Regions from separate parts of the Leucobacter sp. Psy1 genome, predicted to be linked through region 2. Evidence: predicted binding sites of a transcription regulator. Region 2 holds the regulator's gene; the other holds the start of a gene.
What was found. The regulator HspR, encoded in region 2, represses chaperone genes until heat shock. The targets are predictions, from matches to a motif close to AAGTTGAGTCNNNNNGACTCAACTT.
Positions count from the first base shown of each region.

Region 1: K8P10_RS11580 (Hsp20/alpha crystallin family protein) is a predicted target of HspR. The motif match lies at 2,153-2,177, and genes of this name have one in related genera.

Region 1 is NZ_CP083692.1:2,441,936-2,445,335, reverse strand. Features, by position in the region: gene K8P10_RS11595 (DUF3054 domain-containing protein) at 1-138, opposite strand, end outside; gene K8P10_RS11590 (MarR family winged helix-turn-helix transcriptional regulator) at 241-720, shown strand; gene K8P10_RS11585 (inositol monophosphatase family protein) at 730-1,527, opposite strand; gene K8P10_RS11580 (Hsp20/alpha crystallin family protein) at 1,687-2,124, opposite strand; tRNA gene K8P10_RS11575 (tRNA-Lys) at 2,307-2,379, opposite strand; gene nhaA (Na+/H+ antiporter NhaA) at 2,454-3,400, opposite strand, start outside.
Region 2 is NZ_CP083692.1:2,908,938-2,912,337, forward strand. Features, by position in the region: gene K8P10_RS13750 (NADP-dependent oxidoreductase) at 1-394, shown strand, start outside; gene K8P10_RS13755 (methyltransferase) at 397-1,575, opposite strand; gene K8P10_RS13760 (heat shock protein transcriptional repressor HspR) at 1,529-1,990, opposite strand; gene K8P10_RS13765 (DnaJ C-terminal domain-containing protein) at 2,047-3,012, opposite strand; gene K8P10_RS13770 (nucleotide exchange factor GrpE) at 3,005-3,400, opposite strand, start outside.

The DNA of each region.
Region 1 (3,400 bases), 470 kb from region 2:
CAGCACGCCGAATACCGTCATGTCCTCCGAGTGTGCTCCGCGGCCGATCCAGGCGAAGAGCAGGATCACGATGACGTCGATCGCGGCCGCCGAGATGATCGCTCCCCGTGACGCGGGGAGAGAGGTGTGTGAGCGCATGCAGCTATTGTATGAATCCTCCACACTCGGAGGCGAGTCGGAGGGCTCGCATATACTTACGTCGCGATAGCGAGGACCGTCCGTGTCTTGGGGAAGGGAACGATGACGGAACCGAAATGGCTCAATGATGAGGAGCGACGGGCGTGGTTGCGCCTGGTCAGCCTGAACGTACTGCTGCCCAGCGCGCTCGAGGCGCAGCTCAAGCGTGACGCCGGAGTCACCCTGTTCGACTATCACGTGCTGGCGATGCTGTCCGACGCTGACGATCACACGCGCCTCATGAGCGACCTTGCGCTCTTCACGAATGCGTCGCTGTCGCGACTCTCCCACGTGGTCACCCGGTTGGTGAAACAGGGGTGGGTGCGACGCGAGGCGCACCCCGGTGACGGCAGAGCCACCAACGTCGTGCTCACCGAAGCGGGGCAGCGGCACTTGGACGAGCACGCTCCCGCCCACGTCGCAGAAGTGCGCCGCCTGGTTTTCGACGCCGTGGATCCCGATCAGGTCGGGGTGTTCGCGGATCAGGTCGGCAGGATCCTGGATGCCATCGATCCCGACGGTCGTCACCAGCGCGAAGCGTAGCGCGGGGAGTCAGGCGGGGGAGTGGTGCTCAGCGATGTGGGCGACGGCTGCGTCGTGCAGATGCCCGTTCGTCGCGAGTGAGCTCCCGTTCCAGGCGGTGTCAGCGCCGTTCACATCCGTAAACCGCCCGCCCGCCTCCCGCACGATCGGCGCGATCGCGGCGAGATCGTAGGGCTTGACGTCGAATTCGGCGACGATGTCGACGAGGCCCTCCGCGAGCAGCATGTACGACCACATGTCACCGTAGGCGCGATCCCGCCACACGGTCCTGGTGAGGGCGACGAGCGCCTCGAGGTAACCCGCCTGGTCCCACTGCTCGATGCTCTGGAAGCTCAGGGAGGCGTGCTCGAGGTCGCGCACATCGGACACCCTGAGGCGCCGCGGCTCCTGACCTGACGCCTGCCCCCACGCGCCGGTTCCGGTCGATGCCCACCAGCGAGCCCCGAACGCCGGTGCGGAGACCACTCCGACGGTGGCGACGCCGTCCACTTCGAGGGCGATCAGCGTCGCCCAGTTCGGAACTCCGCGGAGGAAGTTCGCCGTGCCGTCGATCGGGTCGATGATCCAGCGACGGGATCCCCGCTCGGAGCGACCGGATTCCTCGCCGAAGAAGCTGTCACCCGGGAGCTCCTGCTCGATGACTTCGCGCAGTGCCCGCTCGACTGCGGTGTCCGCATCGGTGACGAACGAGCGGTCAGGCTTCGTGTCCACGTGCAGGTCAGCGGCCTGGAAGCGGGGGAGCGAGACGGCATCGGCGAGATCTGCCAGGCGCAGGGCGAACGCGAGGTCGGGGGACGGCTGAGTCATGAAACCAGCCTACCGACTGCGCCACCGACTGGGCCGCCGACCCAACTCGCGACCACCCGCGATCCCCCGCGAACCCGAGACAGCCGGGTCACTCCTTGCGGGTCCGGAGGCAGGATACCCGCGAGAAGCGACCCGGCTGAGCCGGGACAGGAGGCGCGATCACGCCGTGATGGTGCGCGACTCCGTCTCCCGGGCCTCATGCGGCGTCTCCACCTCGATCTTTCGCGGTTTTGCGCGCTCGCTGATCGGGATGATGACGCTCAGCACACCGTTCTCGTACGAGGCCGAGATGCCAGCGGTGTCGACGCCCTCCCCAATGCTGAACTGCCTGAGGTAGCTGCCCTCCTGGCGCTCCCGTGCGAGCCACTTGACGCCCTCGGTCGACGATGCGGAGCGCTGTGCGCGAATGGTGAGCAACTGCCCGTCGACGTCCACATCGACGGAGCCCGGGTCGACGCCGGGGAGGTCCGCGGTCAGTACGTACCGCTGTTGATCTCGGTAGAGGTCTACCGGCATCACGCGGGGCGCGGATCGGGACTGGAGCAAGCCGCTCGCAAGGCGATCCAGTTCGCTGAAAGGATCAAAAGACAGTGCCATGATGAATCAATCTCCCTTCGAATCTCCGAACTTGAGTCACTATCACTCAAGTTGAGACGAGAATAGCTCCAGATCCCCGGAAACATGCCTGGAGGATGCCGAGAGCGCCCATGAAGATCGCCGAAAATAATCTGAAAGGGGAACGAAGAAGGCCCCCACTCGTGAGAGTGGGGGCCTTGCTGTACACCCCCCGGGACTTGAACCCGGAACCCGCTGATTAAGAGTCAGCTGCTCTGCCAATTGAGCTAGAGGTGCTCGCTGCGACCGGCGCAACAGAACTAATTTAGCACGGTCCGTGGCGCCCCCCAAATCGAGGTCCGTCGAGCGTGTCAGGTGTCCCGTGGCAGCCGTTTCGCGGCACGTGCCTCGCTCGGTCGGACGAGGAAGAACGCGGAAACGACGATGGCGATGAGTGATCCCACCATGACCGCCAGGCGGGCGGTGTCCGCGTGATGGGGGTCTGTGAAACTGAGATCGGTCACGAGGAGTGAGACAGTGAAGCCGACGCCGGCGAGCGCCCCGACTCCGATGAGCTTGTTCCAACGCACCGTCGGGTCGAGCTCGGCGCTCGTGAACTTCGTGACGAGCCAGGTCGTCAGGGTGATGCCGATCGGCTTGCCCAGGACGAGTCCGACCATGACGCCCAGTGCGACGGGGTCGAAGGGGAATCCGGAGGTGGAACCGACGGCCACGCCCGCGGCGAAAAAGGCGAAGAGGGGGACCGCGACTCCGGTCGAGAGCGGACGGAAGCGGTGCTCGAAGACCTCCGCGAGGTCGGTCTCGCCCCTCCCTCGGACCGGAACGAGGAACGCCAGGACGACACCGGCGATCGTCGCGTGGATGCCCGACGCGTGGAAGAGCGCCCACGCGATGACGCCGAGGGGAAGCATGATGAGCCACGGGGCGGCACCGGATTTTGCGAGCCAGTGCGGGAAACGGTAGCCGATGAGGGCGAACGCGGCGATCGGAATGACTGAGAGAGCCAACGCCCCGAGATTGAGGCCGTCCGTGTAGAACATGGCGATGATCGTGATGGCGATGAGGTCGTCGACCACTGCCAGGGTGAGGAGGAACATGCGGAGCGCCATCGGAATTCCCGGCGCGAGCAGCCCGAGGACCGCGACAGCGAATGCGATGTCCGTCGCGGTCGGGATCGCCCACCCGTGCGACGTCTCAGTCCCCGCGTTGAACGCCGTGTAGATCAGGGCGGGAACCGCTACGCCGCCGAACGCGGCGGCGACAGGGACGATGGCGGTGGAGAAGCGGCTGAGGGCGC
Region 2 (3,400 bases):
TGCCGCTCCGGGTGGCATCGACGTCTACTTCGAGAACGTGGGCGGCGCGGTGTTCGAGGCGATTCTGCCGCGCTTGAACACGTTCGCGCGCGTGCCGGTCTGCGGTCTCGCGGCCAGCTACAACGCCACCGAGCTGCCCGAGGGTCCCGACCGGGCTCCCGCGCTCATGGGACTGGTCCTGCGCAAGTCGCTGACGCTGCGCGGCTTCATTCAGAACGAGTTCGTGCCGACCATGTTCGAGGACTTCCTGAGGGACATGGGCGCCTGGGTGCGCGAGGGCAAGATCCAGTACCGCGAGGACATCACCGCAGGTCTGGATCGGGCCCCCGAGGTCTTCACGAGCATGCTCGACGGCGGCAACTTCGGGAAGACGATCATCGAGGTGTCCGGCTAGGTTCAGCGCCGTTTCCGTGCCGCGAGCACTGTGAACGTGCGGGTGCGCGCCACCTGCTCAACCGGGCCGATGACACGCTCCACGAGCGGGCGGTAGGCGAGGTGCGTGTTGAACACGAGGCGGAGTTCTCCGCCAGGCGCGAGAGCGCGGGCACTCGAGCGGATGAGTCGATGCGCGACCTCGGCGTGCACCGTCGATCCCGAGTGGAACGGCGGGTTGAGCAGGATCAGATCGGCCCAGCCGTCGGGCACGGCCTCCGTCGCATCCGCGCGGTGCACCCGCACGCGATCGGCCACGCCCGCGGCCTCGCTCGTCAGGCGGGTGGCAGCCACGGCGGCTGCGGACTGATCGGTGGCGATCACCTCGGCGCGCGGGTTCGCACGCGCCGCCGCCGTCGCGAGGACGCCGTTCCCGCAGCCGAGGTCGACGACGCGCTGCGCGCCGGCGATCGCGTCACGGGTACCGTCCGCTGCGAGCAGCAGGCGCGTGCCGTGGTCGAGAGTCGCACCCCCGAACGTCGCCCCGAACGCGGCGACACGGAAGTCGAGGTCCGGGTCCTCGCCCCACACCGGGAAACGTGTTTCGCCGGCCCTGGGACCCGAGGCGCTCAAGACGCGTGATTTACGCCGGGCCAGGCCGGCACTCACGCTCGTGAAGGATCGGCCGAGGACCTCGTTCATGGTCAGCGTCATGTGCTTGACGCGCCCGCCAGCGAACACCTGCACCGCGGGATCCGCCCAGTCGGCGATCGCGCGCGCGATCTCGTCGAGGGCGTCGAGGCTCCTGGGCAGCTGGAGCAGCACCACCCGAGCCCCGTCGAGCAGTGACCGGTCGAGTGGACGCGAGCTGAAGTCGTCGACACCGAGACGCTCCGCGTTGGCGGCGAGTGCGCGCTCCCCGAGCAGCGGGTCCTGGAACACGCGGATCCCCGTGGCACCGAGGAGCGCACGGGCACCGATGGTCAGCGCGCCGTGACGGTCCCCGATAACAACGAGCTCGCCGTCAGCGAGATCCGCGATCGCGGCCTCGGCAGTGTCGAGCAGCAGGCGGTCGGTGGCGTCGTACGCCTCCAGCTCCACCGCATCGAAATCGGGGTACCGGGAGAGAGACCGGAACAGTTCCTCGGGATCCCGATCATCCTCCACGGTGCTCGCTGCCGTTCCCTCGGTGCTCGCCGCCATCGCCGCGGCCGAGCGGCCGCCAGACGACCACGTCAGCGTTGCGCCGCACGCGGGTGCCCCGCTTGAGCGTCACGACCTCGCCCGCCGCCCCGGCTGCGAAGACGCGCCGATCGGGGCGGTTCAGCATCTCGGTCGACAGTGCGCGCTCGAGCTCGCGAACGCGGGCGTCGAGTTCACGCACCCGGTCCTCGAGCTCGAGCACACGCCTGATGCCTTCGAGGCTCAGCCCCTCGGCTGAGAGCCGGGAGACCTCGCGCAGGCGCTCGACATCGTGAAGGGAGTAGCGGCGCGTGTTGCCGCTGGTACGCTGCGGGGACACCAGGCCGATGCGGTCGTACTGCCGCAGCGTCTGCGGATGCATATCCGCGAGGTCGGCAGCCGCCGCGATCGCGAACACCGGTGTGAACCGGTCCATCTGCGGTCCTCGTACCATCACTCTCCCCTCTCTCTCGCTGCTTCAGAAGTCGGCGATCAGCCCCGGGCGCGCGCCATCAGGTCGTCGCGGGGGTTCTCCTTCGGTTCGATCTCCCTGAACGCCTCGAGCGCTGCGCGCGCCTCGTCGCTCAGGTGCGTGGGAACGACGACCTGGACCTCTGCGAGGAGGTCGCCGACGCGTTTCGCCGTCTGCACACCGCGCCCCTTGACCCGCAGGACGCGGCCGCTCGGCGTGCCCGGCTGCACCTTGAGCTTGACGGTGCCGCCGCCCAGCAGCGGCACCTCCACCGTCGCGCCGAGCGTCGCCTCGGTGAACGTCACGGGCAGCGTCAACCGGAGGTTGTCGCCGTCGCGCTCGAACACCGGGTGCTTGCGCACGTGCACCGTCAAGATGATGTCACCCTGCGGTCCGCCGTTCGGACTCGGCTCGCCCTTGCCGCGGACCTTGATGCGCTTGCCGTCGCTGACACCGGCCGGGATCTTCACTTTCACGTTGCCAGACGGGGTCTGCAGCGTGATGGTGTTGCCCTTCACGGCGGTCTCGAAGTCCAGCGTGGTCGAGGCCTGGATGTCGCGGCCCGGTTGCGGCCCGCGTGGAGCGCCTCCGCCGCCGAACATCCCGAAGATGTCCTCGAAACCGGTCGCACCGCCCTGCTGGTAGGTGAACTGGTGACCGCCTCGGCCCGCGCCTCCGCCGAACATACCGCCGAAGACGTCGTCGAAGCCCTGACCGCCGGTGCCGCCTGCGGAGAAGCGGGCCCCGCCGGCGCCCATGGCTCGGATCTGGTCGTACTCCTCGCGCTGCTCGGGATCGGAGAGCACGGAGAACGCTTCACTGATCTCCTTGAACCTCGATTCGGCAGCCTCGTCCCCGGGATTCGAGTCGGGGTGGTACTTCCGTGCGAGCTTGCGGTAGCTCTTCTTGATCTCCGCCTCGGACGCGTCCTTCGACACCTCGAGGGTGCGGTAGAAGTCCTTCTCCAACCAGTCCTGACTAGCCATCTGCCCCCACCGCCACCGCTACCTTGGCGGGGCGCAGCTCGACATCGCCGATCCGGTAGCCCCGCTCCACCACATCGAGCACGGTGTCGCGCTCCGTGCCGGGAGTCGGCACCTGAGCGATGGCCTCGTGCTGCGCCGGGTCGAACGGCTCTCCGGCCTCACCGAAGCTCTCGACGCCGAGGCGCTGCAGAGCCGTGCGGATCTTGTGCGCGATGGTCGCGAACGCTGTGCCCTCTACGAGGTCGCCGTGCTTCTCGGCACGGTCGAGATCGTCGAGCACCCCGAGCAGCGGCATCACGGCGGATGCCGTAGCGCGCTGCTTGTCGCGCTCGGCGTTCGCCTCGGTGCGCTTTCGGTAGTTCGCGTACTCGGCGCTCAAGCGGCGCAG